3 regions of the Clostridium fermenticellae genome follow, and region 1 is predicted to be linked to each of the others. Evidence: riboswitches for the same ligand, from Rfam matches in the RefSeq annotation. Region 1 holds a riboswitch; each other region holds the start of a gene.
What was found. Region 1 has a riboswitch for glycine ahead of D4Z93_RS10590 (MBL fold metallo-hydrolase). Riboswitches for the same ligand answer to the same signal wherever they lie in the genome.
Positions count from the first base shown of each region.

Region 2: another riboswitch for glycine. It lies ahead of D4Z93_RS02425 (amino acid permease); the one in region 1 lies ahead of D4Z93_RS10590 (MBL fold metallo-hydrolase).
Region 3: another riboswitch for glycine. It lies ahead of D4Z93_RS12160 (GrdX family protein); the one in region 1 lies ahead of D4Z93_RS10590 (MBL fold metallo-hydrolase).

Region 1 is NZ_CP032416.1:2,267,103-2,273,804, reverse strand. It holds gene bcaP (branched-chain amino acid transporter BcaP) at 198-1,613, shown strand; gene D4Z93_RS10590 (MBL fold metallo-hydrolase) at 1,736-2,629, opposite strand; glycine riboswitch at 2,858-2,958, opposite strand; gene D4Z93_RS10585 (DUF4883 family protein) at 3,032-3,520, opposite strand; gene D4Z93_RS10580 (Cof-type HAD-IIB family hydrolase) at 3,591-4,427, shown strand; gene D4Z93_RS10575 (metal-sensitive transcriptional regulator) at 4,478-4,738, shown strand; gene D4Z93_RS10570 (threonine/serine exporter family protein) at 4,744-5,199, opposite strand; gene D4Z93_RS10565 (threonine/serine exporter family protein) at 5,207-5,974, opposite strand; gene D4Z93_RS10560 (hypothetical protein) at 6,169-6,414, shown strand; gene D4Z93_RS10555 (hypothetical protein) at 6,540-6,702, shown strand, end outside.
Region 2 is NZ_CP032416.1:482,758-489,459, reverse strand. It holds gene D4Z93_RS02440 (ABC transporter ATP-binding protein) at 1-517, opposite strand, end outside; gene helD (RNA polymerase recycling motor HelD) at 659-2,908, opposite strand; gene D4Z93_RS02430 (MarR family winged helix-turn-helix transcriptional regulator) at 3,230-3,667, shown strand; gene D4Z93_RS13585 (hypothetical protein) at 3,778-3,912, opposite strand; glycine riboswitch at 4,104-4,194, shown strand; gene D4Z93_RS02425 (amino acid permease) at 4,309-5,700, shown strand; gene D4Z93_RS02420 (methylated-DNA--[protein]-cysteine S-methyltransferase) at 5,717-6,244, opposite strand; gene D4Z93_RS02415 (prolyl-tRNA synthetase associated domain-containing protein) at 6,316-6,702, opposite strand, start outside.
Region 3 is NZ_CP032416.1:2,638,883-2,645,584, reverse strand. It holds gene D4Z93_RS12175 (N-acetylmuramoyl-L-alanine amidase family protein) at 455-1,183, shown strand; gene D4Z93_RS12170 (tRNA (cytidine(34)-2'-O)-methyltransferase) at 1,313-1,780, shown strand; gene D4Z93_RS12165 (DegV family protein) at 1,796-2,635, shown strand; glycine riboswitch at 2,713-2,874, shown strand; glycine riboswitch at 2,875-2,940, shown strand; gene D4Z93_RS12160 (GrdX family protein) at 3,017-3,394, shown strand; gene trxB (thioredoxin-disulfide reductase) at 3,441-4,364, shown strand; gene D4Z93_RS12150 (thioredoxin family protein) at 4,384-4,716, shown strand; gene D4Z93_RS12145 (glycine/sarcosine/betaine reductase component B subunit) at 4,738-6,024, shown strand; gene grdA (glycine/sarcosine/betaine reductase complex selenoprotein A) at 6,046-6,510, shown strand; gene grdB (glycine reductase complex selenoprotein B) at 6,534-6,702, shown strand, end outside.

The DNA.
Region 1 (6,702 bases):
TGATTAATATTATTCATAATTATATATGATTTGACTTAAAATTTTGAAAATAAATAATTATATAACTTTTAAAGATATGAAAGAAAAGTATGCTATTATTATAAAAGTACATAAAATTATTTAATTTTTTATTATTTTCTAAAAATTTAATATATTAACATCACATTAGCGATGAATTTTGAAAGGAGTGGCATTTAATGTCAAAAACAAACTCGATTTTTAGAACTAAACCTATTGAGAGTTTATTAGCTGAGGCATCAAAAAAATCATTGGCAAAAGTACTTGGCCCATTTGAACTTACAATGTTAGGCATTGGCGCAATTATAGGTACTGGAATATTTGTTCTGACTGGAGTTGCTGCAGCAAATTATGCGGGACCTGCACTTATTCTTTCTTTTGTAGTATCTGGCATAACATGTACATTTGCAGCATTATGCTATGCTGAACTTGCAGCTATGATTCCAATAGCAGGAAGTGCCTATACTTATGGTTATGTAGGCTTAGGAGAAATATGGGCATGGATTATAGGTTGGGATTTGATACTAGAGTATACAGTTACAATTGCTACCGTTGCTGTTGGATGGTCTGGATATGTTGTTACTTTGCTTAGTGCAGTTGGAATTAATCTACCACCGGCTTTAACAAATCCATTTGGACAAGACGGTGGAATAGTAAATCTTCCATGCATAGTTATTCTTGGAATCGTTATACTATTTCTAATAAAAGGTATGAGCGAAAGTTCTAAATTAAATAATATACTTGTTCTAGTAAAATTAGCCGTTGTAATATTATTTATCGTTATAGGTGCTGGACACATTAAAGTGGCTAATTGGCATCCATTCTTCCCTTATGGTGTAGGAGGAGTATTTAAAGGAGCAGCAATTGTATTCTTCGCATACATAGGATTTGATGCTGTTGCAACAGCTGCTGAAGAAGTTAAAAATCCACAAAGAGATTTGCCTATAGGAATAGTAGCTTCTCTTATAATTTGTACACTGCTTTATATAATAGTAACAGCAGTATTGACAGGAATCTTACCTTATTCTGCTTATAAACATACATCAGCACCAGTTTCATATGCATTACAGCAGGTAGGTATAAGCTGGGGATCAGCTCTTGTGTCAGTTGGAGCATTGTGTGGTATAACATCAGTTTTACTTGTTATGACATTTGGAGCTACTCGTATATTGTTTTCACTATCAAGAGATGGATTGCTTCCAGAAATATTTTCCGATGTACATCCTAAATTTAAAACTCCGGTAAAGAGTACTATACTAATTGGTATTATAACAATGATATTAGCTGGTTTACTTCCAGTAAGCAGACTTGCAGAGATGGCTAATATAGGTACACTGACAGCATTTATCATAGTTTCTTTATCAGTTATAATTTTAAGAAAGAAGAATCCTGATATGGAAAGGCCATTTAAGTGTCCAGGTGTTCCTGTTACACCATTAATATCAGTTGCATTCTGTGCATTTCTAGTTTATCAACTTCCTGTTTTTACTAAAGAAGTTTTTATAATATGGCTTGCAATAGGTTTTGTAATTTACTTTGGATATGGTAGAAAACATAGTGAAATGAATAATGAAGTAAGTAATGAAATGAATTAAGGAGAAAAGGCATTTGAATAAATTCATGTGATATTTTGTAATTATATTTCTATGTACAAATTGGGAGTTTGTACATAGAATTTTTTTATAATAAAGTCTTTTCTCCAAATTTATAGCTTTTACTAATGTTTTTTAAAGTAGTATAGTTTACCATCTTCTATAGAATAATCAATCATAGATTCTGAATACATGTACTGTAAAAATGCGGATATTCCTCCAAAGTTTAAATGGTATTGATAAAAATTAAAGGATAAATCATTCAGTATTGATATATTTTGCAATATATCTTCACGTGTAAGTGGTTGATCTAGCAATTCTAGTATCTGTTCAATATAATTCTGTATATTTTGTATATTTTTATCCACCAAGGTTGTAATCTGTTGTTTGTCAAGTATATTGTCCGCATGACTTATAATAAAATAATCTGCATCTATTTCTTTTATTCTATTTAGTGAATTTAAACTATTTTCTATATCATACAGATATGGAAAAGAATATTTATTTAAAATTTCGCTGCTGAATATAGAGTCACCTAAAAAACAAACTTTTTCTGGAGTTATAATACCTATTTGTTCTATAGAGTGTCCACTTAAAGGGATTATTTCAAACTTTTCATCCCCTATTTTATTTGTTCCATATTCAAGTACAAAATCTACTTTAATTGATTTATTTGATTTATCAATTCCTTTAATAGGTGTAGAAGATGATAATATAGATGCCTGAAATTCAGGATTCTCCATAAATATTTTTTCTTTTAATGAAGTATATACCAGACAACCAGGGTAATTTTTTTGAAAATAAATATTGCCCCCACAATGATCAAGATGGTTGTGTGTATTTACTATGAATTTAGGATGAAGATTGTTCTTTAAAATTGCATCTTCTATTTTTTTGGCATCTGTATTATTTATACCAGTGTCTATAATTAAACAATTTTTATTTTTAAAAGCATAAACACCAGAATTGGTTGAGGCGCTTATATAATAAGTATTTCCTTTAATTTTTTCTAATGCCATTTAAATCATTCCTTCTCAGATTTGTTAAATTATCTGTATTATATCAGATAATATAGTTTTGTACCATCTAAATAATACTAAAATTATATTAAGTATAAATACAAGAAATAAAAAAAGAATATGAAATAAGACTAATCTTACCACATATTCTCTGTCTTTTTACCTGAGAGTTTAATATCAAAGTATTTTACACCTTTGGTTCTGTATAAAACAGTATTTTCAGAGTCAAGTCATATATAGTTACATTTACCTGAAAGTTTCTACTGAAATCGTGGAATTTCGGTATTGCTTCTTCGGTCAGTATATAAACTATCTCACTATATAGTCATCCTTTAACAATATTATATTATCACATCCACAGTATAACATCATACATGTGTATTTTCAAGCGTATTTTAAAAATTAATTAGAAGAGTAATTGTTAAATATGTATTCACATAAATTATATATATTAAGGGCAATTGGCAAGCCCTTCATATCAATATAATCCATTGAATAATTGCCATCCCACGGGTATATGGATATATACTGCTGATTATATACATTGATTACCATTTTACTGTTATTGAATGTAAAAAATATTTTATATAGAGGTTTTAAATTAAAATTTTGGGGTTTTGATATAAAGTTATTTTTATTCAATGTCTTAATAGAAGCTGCTATTACAGCAGTATTTTTACTGTCTAAATCTTTTCTTTTATAGAAATTAACATTAAGTATACTGCATTTATATGAGGAATTAGATAGAATATTTTGAGATAATATGTTTGTGTAGTAAAAGTTATTTGGCTTTTTATGTATATATGGATTGCGTTCAATATCATAATTGCATCCGGTGGTCAAAATAGATATAATTAATGCAGTAAATAAAAAATAAATTAAATTTTTCACATATATCACCTCTATATAGTAAAATATGTTTGAGGATTATTATTTATGCTATAAGTAAAGGGAGGAAATTATGAAATATAAAATGATAGCTGTTGATATGGATGGTACTTTATTAAATGATAAAAAGCATATATCAGATTATAATATGAAAATGATAGATAGGGCAACTAAGCTTGGAGTCAAATTTGTAGTCGCATCTGGCAGAGTACCGGCTGCTCTTAGAGTATATGAAGAAAGTGTATCTAAAAATCAACCTATGATTTGCTGCAATGGTGCCATAATTTTAGATGATAATAAAAACATTATACAATCGAATTTTGTACCTAAACAGTCAGCAATTGAGGCAATAAATTTGATTAGAAAAGAAAATAAAGATGTGTATTTCCATATCTATCATGATGGTATATTATGCAGCGAACAATTTAAATATAGTGCAGAGAGTTTTTATAATTTTAATAGAAGTGTTGATAAAAAATATGGAATTGAAATTCACCTTTTAAGGGATGCTAAAGAGTACATAGAACTTGGAAACTATAATCTTAATAAGATAGTAGTTATGGATGATGATATAGGTTTTTTAAATAATATTAGAAGTAAATTAGATGAAGTACAAGGCTTAGAAGTTACAAAATCTGAATTTAATAATATAGAATTATTGTCCAAAGGCACATCTAAAGGAAATGCTTTAAAAATTCTGGCGAATTTTTATAAAATACCGATGGAGCAGTGTATAGCAGTTGGAAATGATGAAAATGATATAAGCATGATTATGGAAGCTGGACTGGGAGTGTATATGAAAAATACAAGAGAGAAAATCAAAAATAGTGCTGATTATATTACGAAAAATGATAATAACAATGGAGGAGTAGGTGAAATTATAGAAAAATTTATATTAGATGAAAATTAAACTTTTGTTTCTTTATATAAAGTTAATATAAATCAGGAGTGATATGCTAAATGGAAGAAAATAAAAAGAATATTCAAACCAGACTGAGAAAAATAGAAGGTCAGATAAAGGGAATAGAGAAAATGATTGAAAATGAGGCATGCTGTAAGGATATTCTAATACAAATTACAGCTGTCAGGGCAGCTGTAAATAAGGTTGGTGGATTGATATTTGAAAACTATGCAAAAAATTGTTTTTCCCATTCTGATTCTAATTCAGATGATGATAAAGTAAAAGAACTTATGTCAACTTTAACGATGTTTTTAAAGTAATACTACTATTTTTTTGTAATATTTGAAAATATCTTTTTCCTGAATAAGGAAATTGTTTTTGAGATTGAGGATACAAAGAATACCCCTACGGCTATTATACCAGCAATAGATAAGGTTTTAAGACCTAGAATTAGTGCATTATTTATATTGCCCTGTACCACTTCAAACATTGTATTATACATGCCACCACCAGGAACTAGTGGTATTATTGAACATATTACAAATGTAGTTACTGGAGTTTTTTTAACCCGTGCCATAATTTCAGAGTAAACTGCACCCATTGCTGAAGCAATAAAAAATGAAAACATATTTGAAATATGAAAATACGAGTGTGTAAGAAGATAAAAAAACCATGTCAGAGCCCCACCAATGGAAGCAAAGAATAAATTCTTTCCACGAATGTTTGATAAGATTCCAAAACTCAATGTTGCAATTAGAGTATAAAATGAGTTTATAATTATTGAGATTTTAGACACCTCCTAAAATGATAAACCACAATTTTAATATTATTCCTGTTCCCAAAGCAATGGCAGAAGCTATTAAAATTGCTTCAATTGCCCGCGAACTTCCAGATATAATATCTCCAGCAATTGTATCACGTATTGCATTAGTTATTGCAATACCAGGTACTAGAAGCATTATAGAACCAACAATTATTTTATCTGAATGTACTCCTATATGAAAATATACACTAGATAGTGCAATTAGTGCCGTTAGTGCACCTGATAAAGTATTTATAAGGAATTCATTAGTTTGAACGAGGTTTAGAGTTAAATAAGTTAATCTTATCAGGATTCCTATTATAAACGAAACAAGAAAATCCCTTAAATTTCCACCGAACACTAATGTAAAAAAACCAGCAACAAGTCCTGAAAAGAATAAAGTTATTTTATTACTGTATGGTCTAATATTATTTATTCTATCTAATTTATTTTCAACATACTCTAAGGTATGTCCTTTATCTTTTATATGTCTTGATACGTCGTTTACTTGTGATATTTTCTCTAAATTTATAGTTCTTTGTTTTATTCTTCTCACTATTGTAATCGTTCTGTCATATTCGTCGGAAGCACATACTATTATGATATTTGTTGTTACAAAGGTATCAACTTTTTTTATACCATAAGCATTACAAATCCTAACTATAGTATCTTCAACTCTATATATTTCGGCTCCATTTTCAAGAATTATTTTACCTGCGAATGCGGCATCATTTATTATCCTTGTTATATCCATATATTTATTCTCCTTAATGAAAATAAAGAAGTAATTGATATCGACATTATATCATAAGCTATGGTTTTTTAGTTATAAATTTGAAAACAAATTTATATGAAATTCATATTTTCCGCCTAATTCAAATATATTTTAATAAAAGTACATAATATTAATATCTAATAATACAAAGAGAAGATAAGGGGGAAACTGGTTTGATAAGTAAGGGTACTTTAATTGAAGTCGAAAGTTCAATCGGAAAAAGTGTTGTTATGCACTCCAGGATATATGCTATAGGAGAAAGTTTAAGTAATTGTGAACTTGGGGATATAGTTGATATCAAAACTATTTCCGGACATGTAATGAGGGGAGTTGCTTATAGGACAAAATCATATTATAATTCACCCCAAAAGAATGTGAAAGAAATTTTGTTTATAAGGGAAAAAGAAAAACAAATCTGATTATAGAAGGCTTTATTTTGAATTTTACCTTCTTAAATGATATAATTTTTAATAATAGTATGCTTTAATTATATTTGAATGGATTTTGTTTAAATTATCTATGATAACATTATTGGAGGTAAAATATGGATGCTACAATGAACAATCTAATACTGCTATTAGGTATAGGTGGTATTATTCAGGGACTTGGAATGAAATACAGTAAATCTGTTAGAAAAAAGTTTAAAATTGACTCAGAAAAAGTAAACCAGAAGTATATGAATTTTAAAATAAATTTTTTAATAGTTA
Region 2 (6,702 bases), 1.0 Mb from region 1:
TATTTTTCTGACTGCCCGACATTTTAGAAATCACTGCAAATAAATCTGTATTTGATGGTATATTCATTCCATTAAAATTAATAACACCATTTTTTGCAGTAGATTTGATTTTGTCAATGCCTGACACCTCAAGCATTGCTTTACCCATAATAGGATTCAATTTACTTTCTTCCGTTTTGCTGATTTTTTTAAGTACAAAGATCGGTTCATATTTTAAATTTGGATATCGTTTTAAATAATATGAATAATCCTTACTTGATTTGTCAATAAATATATAATCTTTGGATATTTCACTTTTATCATTTTCATTAACAAAAACATTTATTTTTTCCATTTGACTTTTTCTTAATGCATTCGGAACAGCATTTACAATACCGCCCTGTTGTATTCCATTATTTACAATATTAGATGTATAATCTGGAAGTGTAAGATCACACATAGCTTGAATAAATAAAAGTAATACAGCACCTAAAATCATACCTAAAAAAGGTTTTAAATACTTTAATAACTTGACCATTCTAATTCTCCTTGTATAAAATCAAAAATATTTTGTATAGGAACATTTCGTATAAGAACTTTGTTACAAAGGATATTGTACCTCAAAAAATTTTTTTAATCAATATATCTTCTTATTAAATTATTGTAAATAAAATTTACATTATATCAGAGATTTAGCACTTATCAATAATGGAGTGCAGTTCCCTGAATAATATATGCACAAAATATGAAGAGCTCTAGTGCAGGCAGTATATAGCAGCAGCCTTTCTTCCTCGCAGCAATAATTTTCATTTCCTGCATTATATATAAGCACTACATCAAATTCTAATCCTTTAGCAAGGTATGCTGGAATTACCAATGTATCACTTACATATTCATCATCATCCTTCAATATGGCTCTAACATGAACCCTTTCTTTTAAAAAATTGTATACTTCATCTGCTTCCTTTACAGTCCTTGTTATAATACCAATGGATTTATAACCTTTCTCCTTATATTTTTTTACATCCTCAAGAAGTTTTTCTTTTATAGATTTTTCATCTGAAAAGCCAAGAATTAAAGGTTCAGCTCCACTTCTCTCTACACATCCGTAAGTAATATCCTTGCCAAGCAGCCTTCTTGAGAACTTAGTAATTTCCATTGTTGATCTGTAACTTTTGGTTAAATTTATTATAAAGGTATTATCTTTCGGAAATATATGAGAGATGTTGTTATAATCCCCTACATTCATAAATGGATTGATGGATTGATCAAGATCACCCAGTATAGTTATATTAGCATGCTTAAAAAGCTGATAAAAGATTTCATACTGCAATGGTGTATAATCTTGCGCTTCATCAATAATAACATATTTGATTTCTGAGGTTTTAGGAATTCCTTCTAGTACACCTTTGAGATATAGAAGAGGAGGTTGATCTTCATAATTAAGCTTTTCAGCCTTCAAATTGTCCAAAGTATAGCTTTTTATTTCATCAATTTCCTTCTCGCTGTACCCGGTATTAAAATTTGCAGAAAAAGACTCCAATTTCATAAAAAGCTTTTTATAAATATCTATTAAATCAAACTCTGTCATTCTATTGATTTCAGAATATATATCCTTCATTTCATTTTTTACAATAGCTATACTGCGATTTCTAACTTCTGTTTTATCCAGATAAGGATCAGATTCCATAAATTTACTGGTTACTTCGTTAACCCAATCTTTTTCATAAGGTTCCATAAGAAATAATATTCTTTCCCTTATCTTATGAAGTCTCCTTTTTAGTGGAAACTGTATATAATCTTTAAGAAACAGTTCCTGCAAATCCTTAGAGGAAATTATTAATCTGCCTCTTAAAATAATATCTTTAAAGCTTCTATCTTTTTTTTCGGCATAGTCTACATATTTTTTTAATATATCTATAAATTGTATGGAAGATTTATATTTTATACTTACTATTCTTCTTTGATACATTGGGTCTTTATTAGCTGCAAGAATATTTTCCATCATTTCACTGTAACTTTCCTTTTTAAAATCAGATTCTAAGGCTTTTTGCATATATTCTTTAAATGTAGTTTGACACATATTGTCTTCTCCAAGCTGAGGAAGTACATCGGAAATGTACTCATTAAAAATTTCATTTGGAGAAAATATTATTATATTTTGTGATGCTATTTTATCTCTATGCTTATATAAGATGTATGCAATCCTGTGAAGAGCAATAGAAGTTTTCCCACTTCCCGCAGGGCCCTGAACAATCAAATTTTTATAATCCTCATTACGAATTACTTTATTTTGCTCTCTTTGAATAGTTGTTACTATGTTCTTCATTTTACTATCAGTACTTTTACTCAAGATATCCTGAAGTATTTCATCATCAATATTTAGATTGCTGTCAAACATATATTCAATTTTACCATTATTGATTTTATACTGTCTTTTTAAAGTGATTTCACCATAAATGCTTCCTTCAGGGCATATATAATTAGCTTTTCCAATTTCGTAATCATAGTACATGCTGGAAATTGGAGCTCTCCAATCATATACTAGAAAATCAAAGTTGTCATTGATAAGATTGAAGTTTCCAATATAACATTTTTGAGCTTTATCATTTCCTCTTTCTAGAAAATCCATCCTCCCAAAGTATGGGGATAAAAGCATTTTTTCATATTTTTCTTCAAGTTTTCTGACAAATTCATGTCTTCTTTTTTGCATTTTCAATGTTGTGATGTATTCCATAAAATCTACAACCTGATCCAATCCATTAGTTATGGACAAAGAGCCTATATCCTCCCAAAGCTGCTTTTGTGTTTCAATAGAATCTTTTCTAAATTTTTCTTTAAAATCATGTTTTTCATTAAACTGTTTTCGAACTTCTTTGAGTACTTCCTGCAGCCATTCATTTTCCAACTTCCATTCAAAGTTATTCAATTAATCCCATCCTTTCCTTGTAATGAATAATTCAATAACATTACCATAAAAAAAGCATTGACATCGCTTTTAGAAAGTAGTATAATATAATTGGATGTATGTTGTTTATATACATATATTATCAGTAGAATTATATTATCATTTCTCTTTTGGTGTGTCAATGGTCATACACCTTTTTTCATTTCATCACTCCTTTAAAAAGGCTATATAATTTTCTTAATATCATCAATGAGCTGTTCTGTAATATTTTATTGAAGAATTATAAGAAAAGTGATAAATTTAATTGTGTACGATATAATTATTCATAAAGGAGTATAAAACATGAAAAATAAATATGATATCTTAAAATTAGAAAATCAATTGTGTTTTCCACTTTATGCATGTGCAAAAGAGGTTGTTAAAAAATACAAGCCTTTTCTTGAAAAAATAGATTTAACATATACTCAGTATATTACCATGATGGTAATATGGGAAAAGATAGAATTAAATGTTAAAGAACTCGGAGAATACCTGTATCTAGATTCTGGTACACTAACACCGGTTTTGAAAAAGTTAGAATCGAAAGGATATATTACACGTGTAAGATCAAAAGATGATGAAAGAAATTTAATAGTTACGTTGACTGAAGAAGGTAACAAACTTAAGGAAACAGCAGTCAAGATTCCATCTCAAATCGGTCAGTGTGTTAAACTTGATTTAGAAGAAATAAAGACACTTTATAAGCTTCTCTATAAAATGTTAAAAGGTGTGACAGAGTAATAGGATCTATAAATGAAAGTTTAACTTATCCTCCGGCCGCGATTCCCAAAATTGGCCACGTAAAAAATTTCTAGTAAATCTAAGCTTGCATTCATAAAAATCTAAACAGATCATTTATATCTAAGGAAGATGCTGTCAAATGTAGGTACATTAATAACAAGGTGAACAGCATCATTGTTTTTTCCCATAAGTTCTTTTAAATATGGTTTCATAATTGTAACTAAATCCATCTTTAAGACTTGCATAATAAAAGCATCCTTTTTATAATGATTTTTGTCAGAAACTAAAAAAATATTGCAATTTCTCCTGATATATATTACGATATAAGGGTGAAATTTATTCGTTCAGATGAAGATAGTGGGAGAGTTATGACGAAAAGTCATTCACCGAAGAAGTAAATCTTTCAGGTACCTATTTATTAGAGATGACCGCTATTGGATGAACCCTTGGAGAGACTCTACAAAGAGAACCGAAGGAGCAAGTCTATATATGACGAAACTCTCAGGTAAAAGGACAAGGGAAAGATAACTTATCTTATAAAAGTAATACTTAAAAATTACTTCATTTGTATGTATCTTATCTATTCCCATTTGTATCTCCAATAATAAAAACTTATACAAAATAAGAAAGGCGGAATACATATGGAGGAAAATCAAAATTTATCAAGAGGTTTAAAAAATCGACACGTTCAATTGCTTGCAATAGGTGGTGCCATTGGTACCGGATTGTTTCTCGGTTCTGGCAGATCAATTCATCTAGCAGGTCCATCTATTCTATTGGCATACTCAATAACAGGAATAATGCTATTTTTTGTCATGCGTGCACTTGGTGAACTGCTGCTTTCAAATTCAAATTACCATTCTTTCGTGGAATTCGTCTACGATTATCTTGGTGAAAGTACTGCTTTCATAACTGGATGGACATATTGGTTCTGCTGGATTTCACTTGCTATGGCTGATGTAACTGCATCAGGGCTCTATGTACAATACTGGTTTCCAAATATATCAAGATGGCTTCCAAGCCTTGTAGTTCTTGTAATTTTACTAATTATGAATCTTACTGCTGTAAAACTATTTGGGGAAATGGAATTCTGGTTTGCACTAATTAAAGTAATAGCAATACTAGCTTTAATTATAGGTGGTACTTTTATGATCATTAAAGGTTTTTCAACAAACGCTGGAGCATCAAGCTTTTCTAATCTCTGGAGACATGGTGGATGGTTTCCAAATGGTCTGAATGGTTTCATTCTATCTTTTCAAATGGTTGTATTTGCCTTTACTGGTATTGAATTAGTTGGTCTAACTGCTGGTGAGACTGAAAATCCGGAACACGTTATCCCAAGAGCTATAAATAATATTCCAATAAGAATTATAATTTTCTATGTTGGAGCACTTGCTGTTATTATGGCAATATATCCTTGGAATTCGATCGATCCGGCCAAGAGTCCTTTTGTACAAGTATTTTCTGCAATTGGAATTGCTGCAGCTGCAAGTATTGTAAATTTTGTTGTATTAACATCTGCCGCATCTGCTTGTAACAGTGGCATATTTAGTACAAGCCGTATGGTTTTCTCACTTGCTAAAGAAGATAATGCACCTAAATCAATGAAAAAATTAACTTCTAATCATATACCATGTAATGCAACAATATTTTCTGCCTGTATTATATTAATTGCAGTTATTTTAAATTACATTATGCCGGAAGGAGTATTTGTACTTATCACAAGTATATCAACCTTCTGTTATATATTCATTTGGGCAATAATAGTTATTTGTCATATAAAATACCGTAAAACCAAACCAGAACTTGCTAAAAACAATAAATTCAAAATGCCGTTTTATCCAATTATAAATTATATGATTTTAGCGTTCTTTGCTTTTGTTATATTTACACTTGCCCTCAACAATGAAACTCGTGTAGCTCTATTTGTAACACCTGTGTGGTTTTTAATTCTCGCTGTAATTTTTAAAATACTTAAATCTAAAAAAAAGAATAATAATTCTAAAGAAAATGCTAAACAGTACTTAGCATAAAACCATACTACATAATTTATAAACTATTTTCCTGAGATGTTGCATTATAAATTTGGGCCTTTTCAAGCATGAGAAGAGCCCTCTTTTTTTGGATTCCTCCAGCATAACCAGTTAAGTTACCATTAGAACCGATAACTCTATGACATGGAATTAAAATTGATATAGGATTATGTCCGACAGCTCCACCAACTGCTTGTGCTGACATTGAACCTATTGCCCTTAACTCTGCTATTTTTTTTGCAATTTCTCCATAAGTAATAACTTTTCCATACGGAATTTGTAGAAGCACATTCCAAACATCTCTTTGAAACTTTGTTCCCTCAGGTTCAAGCTTAGGTAAGCATAAATTCTTTCTACCGGAAAAATAGTTTTTTAGCCATCTGTCAGTCTCTTTAAAAATTCTATAATCTGGCTTATTTATCCATAACTCCACATTCTTCGGATAATACTTTTGTCCAATAAACCACAATCCTTTAAGAGCATTCTTTTCTGCTGATGCTCTAACCATTCCAAGTGGAGTCTGTATTACAGTTGTATAAACCATTCATCAACACCCCTTTTTATTTAATTATAATAGAGTTAATGTTATGGTGTTTTCAGGTAAAAACTACTTTATCACATCTCAATAACAGATAACGTATGCTTCACAAAAGGCAAAAAATTGTAAATAATTTGTTCCGTTTTGATTTTCATATAACTAGTAGTTGTACCATCGCTGCACCCATACCATTCTTCGTTAACAACATCTTTATCAAAAATAATTTGTACAGTACTATTGTTATCAAGTATGGCACTGAAAACAGTTGCCGCACCGATTTCAGTTCCCAACATCCTTTCCATTAAATCTGCAGGAGCAAAGGAAACACGTGCTACTCCTAATGCATTACTGAAATCCTTTGATTTGAACTTCTTATCACCTGTTGTAATGAACATATAAAAAACTGTTTGCTGTCGGTTGCAAAGAAACAAAGTTTTTACCATCTTCATATCTAATTTCTTATC
Region 3 (6,702 bases), 370 kb from region 1:
GACAAATGTTTTGATGAATTTATCTTAAATAGTTTGTAGTTTAGCTGGAAACTTGTTATATAGCCATATATAAAAGTTAAAGAAAGGACTAAAAAACTATGGATACAAAGATATTCTACTTTACCTGATAATGTTTCCAGTGTCTTCTGAAAGCTTAACTTATGCGCAGGCCTGGATTTCCAAAATACGTCACGTAAAAAATTTCTAGTAAGTCTAAGCTTGCGTTCATATTTTATGGATTTTAATGATGTCAGCAGCCGTCATAGTCGTCATACTTGCAAATCCTATATGTTATAAAATAAATTAAATAATGTACACAATAATAATTGATTATTAAGTGGTTTGATATTATAATAAATATACAGATATTTACTTAAATGTAAATTATATTAAGATTGATGAATTTAACTGTATATTAAAAATTGGGTAACATCGTAGGATTAGGAGGATTAAAATGAGGATCGCAAATAGAAAGAGATTCATGTTTTCTTGTATATTTTTCACCTTAATACTACTGTTGTTTGGTAAAAATCAAATGTTTTATAGTAGATACTCTGCTGTAAGAGGACAAGCTGTTGTAGAGGCTGCTAAGGGGAAAGATGGATTTTCTAAAGTCAAACAGAATAATAGTAGGTATACGATAATTTTAGATGCAGGTCATGGAGGTATAGACAAGGGTACAAGCTATGGAAATATGTATGAGAAGAATTTAACTCTAAAAATAGTTAAATATGAACAGGAATATCTACAAAATAAAGGATACAATGTTGTTTTAACAAGAGATAGTGATGTACTTGTACCATTAAAAGAGATAGGAAATAGGGTAAATGCAGCAAATGGGAATGTGTTTGTTTCAGTTCATGTCAATTCAATTAGTGATCCAAACTTCAATGGAATTACGACACTATATTATGATCCAAAAGGTTATCAGTCAGATGAGAGAACAAAACTTGCAAAAATACTTGAGAATGAATCTGTAAAATCAGATGATTGGTATAATAGGGGCATAAAAAAACAAAATATAGCAATATTAAGATATAGTAAAATACCGTGTGCTTTGGTTGAATGTGGTTTTATAACTAATAAAAGTGACAGAGATAAATTATCTAAGGATAATGTTCTTAGAAATTTAGCGGAAAATATTTGTGATGGAATAATAAAATATATAAATAATAGGGAATGATAAGTTAATTGCTCTAAATAATACTATTTGGTACTCCCTCTTTACTCTTTAAGCTTTATAGAGTAATATATTAAGAAGAGTTTTATGAGAATAAGTTATTTGTTAATTGTTAGATAAGGAGGATTTGATTTGAGTTTAAATATAGTATTGTTTCAACCGGAGATACCGCAAAATACTGGTAATATAGCAAGAACTTGCGTACTTACCGGCAGCAAACTTCATCTTATAAAACCACTGGGTTTTAGTCTGGATGAAAAACATTTAAGAAGAGCTGGTCTTGATTATTGGCCTTATTTGGATTTAAGTATATATGATTCCTATGAAGAGCTGAGAGAAAAATATAAGGGCTCAACATTTTATTTTTCAACAACACATGGCAAGAATTTTTATCACGAAGCTAAGTTTAAAGATGATGACTTCATTGTTTTTGGCAGAGAATCATGTGGATTACCAGATTACATAAGAGAAAGTGATCCTGAAAAATGTATTAGAGTGCCAATGATAAATACAACAACACGTTCGTTAAATTTATCAAATACAGTTGCTATAGTGGCATATGAAGCATTGAGGCAGATGAACTTTCCGGTTATGAAATAGGAGGGAAGTTGGTCTATGGAAAAAATAAAGATAATTACAGATAGTACTTCAGATTTACCAGTTGATATATTAAAAAGATATGATATAGAAGTCCTTCCACTGCTTGTTAATATTGATGGACATAATTATAGGGATGGAATAGATATAAATTTACCTGAACTTTTAGAAAAAATGGAACATAGTAAGGAATTCCCGACTACAGCTCAAGTTAACCCTCAGAGGTTTATCGAATGCTATAAGGAATATCTTGATAATGGATATAAAGTTTTGTCAATACATATATCATCGAATATGAGCGGCACATATCAATCGGCGTGTATAGCAAAAGAAATGCTTAAAAGTGATGACATAACTATAATAGATAGTTTAAATGTTACATCAGGGTTAGGGCTTTTAGTATTAAAGGCGGCAAAGCTTAAGGAAGATGGATTTGGAATTAAGGAGATAGAGAGTTCTATAATTGAAACAATACCACATGTAAGAAGTGTTTTGGCATTTGACACTTTAGAGAATCTTGTAAAGGGTGGTAGATTGTCTAGGACTGCTGGAATTATAGGTAATATACTGGATATTAAATTAATAATAGAAATAAAAGATGGTAAACTTGCTGTTATGGATAAAGTCAGGGGAAGCAGGAAGGCTGTAAGGTATATACTGGAATATCTAAGTAAAAGAGGTTCAAAAGAAAATGAAGATACAATACTTTTGAGCGTTAAAAGTAAAGATATTGTTGAAATACTTAGAGAAGAACTAAAACTTAGTATTAATGATTTTATAGAATGTGAAGTAGGGTGTGTAGTAGGAGTACATGCAGGACCTGGAGCATGTGGAGTATTTTTTGTAGAAAATTATTAATTATTATTCTAAAATGTATGGAAATATTTAAAAATTTATCATATAATATAACTGAGTGTGAATATTAAATACTTTGGATGAATTTTTCGGGAGATTAGGCATAGTCCTTTAATTTAAAAATATTTAGAAGATGACTGCTTAGCTATAGTTTTATAGTATTCTTAAATGAATAGCCGAAGGAATAAGTATTATTTCCTTAATAATATGAATCTCTCAGGCAAAAGTACCGAAAAAGGACATGACTCTGGAAAGCTTTAAGCACCGAAGGAGTAAATCTCTCAGGTAAAAAGGACAGAGGTAAAAGGAAAGGGATTTCTTTTACTTTTGTCCTTAATTTTATTTTAATATTCAACTTAAGACTATTAAGGAATAGGAGGAGGTATTATAGGAGAAGTTATAATTGTAACTAATAATCCATTAAGCAAAGACAAACTTCGGGCTAAACATGAAATACACTTTGTGGAAGGAGGTGTTATGAAAGTACTGGAGACAGCAAGAGATTATATACATTGTGGACATAATCTTTTAACCCATCCGCTTATGGGGAGTGTTAAACCAAATGAAACACCATATAAAACTATTGTATTGAGCAAGAACAGCAGGAAAAGTGTGGATTTTAAATCTTTACAATATATTGAAGACAGTATAAATACAACCCAAAAATTTACAAGAAATTACAATACTCCGCATTGGAATGACAAAATTTTAACAGATTTTTCACTAATAGACTACGATCTGATAAGAAACGCGTTTGAGTAGTCTTAGAGCTTAAAAAGTTATACTTTAATAAATAGGAGGAAGCATTATGGTGCATTTATATGATTGTATAATAATTGGAGGGGGACCAGCAGGACTTTCTGCAGCTATTTATGCATCTAGATCTAGAATGGATACTCTGCTTATAGAGAGAGCAAAGTACGGTGGTCAGGCAACTACCACAGATGAATTAGAAAATTATCCAGGATCTATTGAAAATTGTACTGGAACAAGTTTATCTCAGAGAATGAAAAAACAAGCTGAGGATTTTGGAACGATATTTGTGAAGGATGAAATAACTGAGGTTGACCTGGACAGTAAGATAAAAGTTTTAAAAGGTAAGGACAGTGAATACAGGGCAAAAACTATTATAATTGCAACTGGAGCAAATCCTAGGCTCTCAGGATTTAAGAATGAAAAAGAGTTAAGAGGACGCGGAATTTCATATTGTGCAACCTGTGATGCTGATTTTTTCACTGATCTGGATATAGCAGTAGTAGGAGGAGGAGATTCGGCTATTACTGAAGCTATTTATCTAACTAAATTTGCTGAACATGTTACCGTTATACACAGAAGAGATGAATTAAGAGCTGTCAAATCACTTCAGGAAAAAGCATTTGCAAATAAAAAAATAAGTTTTATATGGAATTCGACTGTAGAAGAAGCTGTAGGTGATGAAATACTTGAAGGGTTAATTATAAAAAATAAACTTACAGGTGAAAAAAGCAGACTTGATGTCAATGGATGCTTTGTATTCGTAGGATATACTCCTATTTCCGAATTATTTGAAAATAAGGTGTCTATGGATAAAGGGTATATTGTAACAGACGAGGATATGAAAACGAGTACACCGGGTGTGTTTGCAGCAGGTGATATAAGGAAGAAATCTTTAAGACAGGTTATAACTGCAGCGGCAGATGGTGCAATAGCGGCAACTACTGCTGAAAAGTATATATCAGAAAATGAATTTTAGATTAAGGAGGATGAATAATATGGTTGAATTAACAAAACAAAATTTTGATGATGAGGTTTTAAATTATACTGAGAAACCGGTATTTGTAGATTTTTGGGGTGACAAATGTGAGATTTGTAAAGAATTAATGCCTGGTGTGCATGGACTGGAAGAAAAATATGGAGACAAAATCAAATTTTCAAGTCTTAATATAAGTAAAGCTAGAAGACTTGCAATAGGACAAAAAGTATTAGGCCTGCCAACAATGATAATTTATAACAAAGGTGAAAAGGTTAACACAATTACTGCAGATAAAATAACATCATTAAAAGATGTTGAAGATTTTATTAAATCGTATTGTGAAACTATATAAAAAAGTTAGGAGGTGAACGTATTGCGTTTAGAGTTAGGAAAAATACACATTGATGATCTTAAATTTGGCAGTGAGACGAAAGTTGAAAATGGGATCTTATATGTAAATAAAGATGAGCTGTTAAATGAAATTAGTAATGACGATAGGATTGAAAGTATTGAATTAAATATTGTAAAACCTGGAGAAGAAACTAGAATAATACCTGTAAAAGATGTAATAGAGCCTAGAGTAAAAGTTGATGGTGAAGGTGGTATATTCCCCGGTTTTATAAGTAAAGTTGATACCGTCGGCTCTGGAAGAACGCATGTTTTAAGTGGTGCAGCAGTAGTTACTACAGGAAATATTGTGGGTTTTCAAGAGGGCATTATAGATATGAGTGGAGAAGGTGCAAAATATACTCCATTTTCAAAGACAAATAATTTGGTTATAACTTGTGAAGTTAAAGACGGAGTAAACCAGTATGAGCATGAGGAAACTTTAAGAATGATGGGTTTTAAGGCAGCAGTTTATCTTGGCAAAGCTGGAGCCGATGTTGAACCGGATGAACTTAAGGTATATGAGACATTACCATTACTGGAGCAGGTTAAACAATATCCGGATTTGCCTAAAGTTCTATATGTATATATGCTTCAAAGTCAAGGACTTCTTCATGACACTTATGTATATGGAGTGGATGCTAAAAAAATTATACCAACTTTCTTGTATCCGACAGAAGTATTTGATGGTGCAGTAGTCAGCGGAAATTGTGTATCAGCTTGTGACAAAAATCCAACTTATGTTCATCTGAATCATCCAGTTATTGAGGATTTGTATGAAAGACATGGTAAGGATATAAATTTCTTGGGTTGTGTTATAACCAATGAAACCGTTTATCTTGCAGACAAAGAAAGGTCTTCCAGTTATACTGCTAAATTGGTAGAGTTACTTGGTGCAGATGCTGTAATAATATCTGAAGAAGGCTTTGGAAATCCGGATGCTGATCTTGTTATGAATTGTAATAAGATAAGTGCTAAAGGAATTAAAACAGTTCTTATAACTGATGAGTATGCAGGACAGGATGGAAGTTCGCAGTCTCTTGCCGATTCAACAATAAAAGGAGATGCAGTTGTTACGGGAGGAAATGCCAATGAAGTCATAAGACTACCTAAAATGAAAAAGGTTATAGGACATCCTGAAGCTGTAAATGTAATTGCCGGAGGACATAATGGAAGTTTAGCAGAAGATGGTTCCATTGAGGCTGAACTACAGGTAATAACCGGAGCTACGAGTGAGGTTGGATTTAATAACCTCAGTGCTAAAGGATTTTAAATTTTAAGGAGGATGATATTTATGTTAAAAGGTAAAAAAGTAATTGCAATAGGGGATAGAGATGGAATACCGGGACCAGCTATTGAAGCTTGTGTAAAATCAGCTGGAGCAGAAGTGATTTTTGCATCTACAGAATGCTTTGTTTGAACAGCCGCAGGTGCTATGGATCTGGAGATCCAACAAAGAGTAAAAGACTTGACAGAAAAGTATGGTGCAGAAAATATAGTTGTAATATTGGGAGGTGCTGAAGCAGAGGCATCAGGACTTTCAGCTGAAACTGTAAGTGCAGGAGACCCAACATTTGCAGGACCACTTGCAGGAATTGAGCTTGGTCTTTCCGTATATCATATGGTTGAACCAGAAGTAAAACAGGAATGTGATGATGCTGTATATGATGAACAGTGCGGTATGATGGAAATGGTACTGGATGTTGACGAAATAATTAGTGAAGTTAAAACAGTAAGAGATGAATATTCAAAATATTGATATGCAAAGGAGGTTGTAATTGTATGATTAAGGTTGTGCATTATATAAATCAGTTTTATGCAGGAATAGGCGGAGAAGAAAAGGCAAATGTAAAACCTGAAATTAGGGAAGGCTTTGTAGGACCCGGCATGCAGCTTAATAAATTAATAGAAAAAAGTGATGCTAAAATAGTTGCAACAGTTATATGTGGAG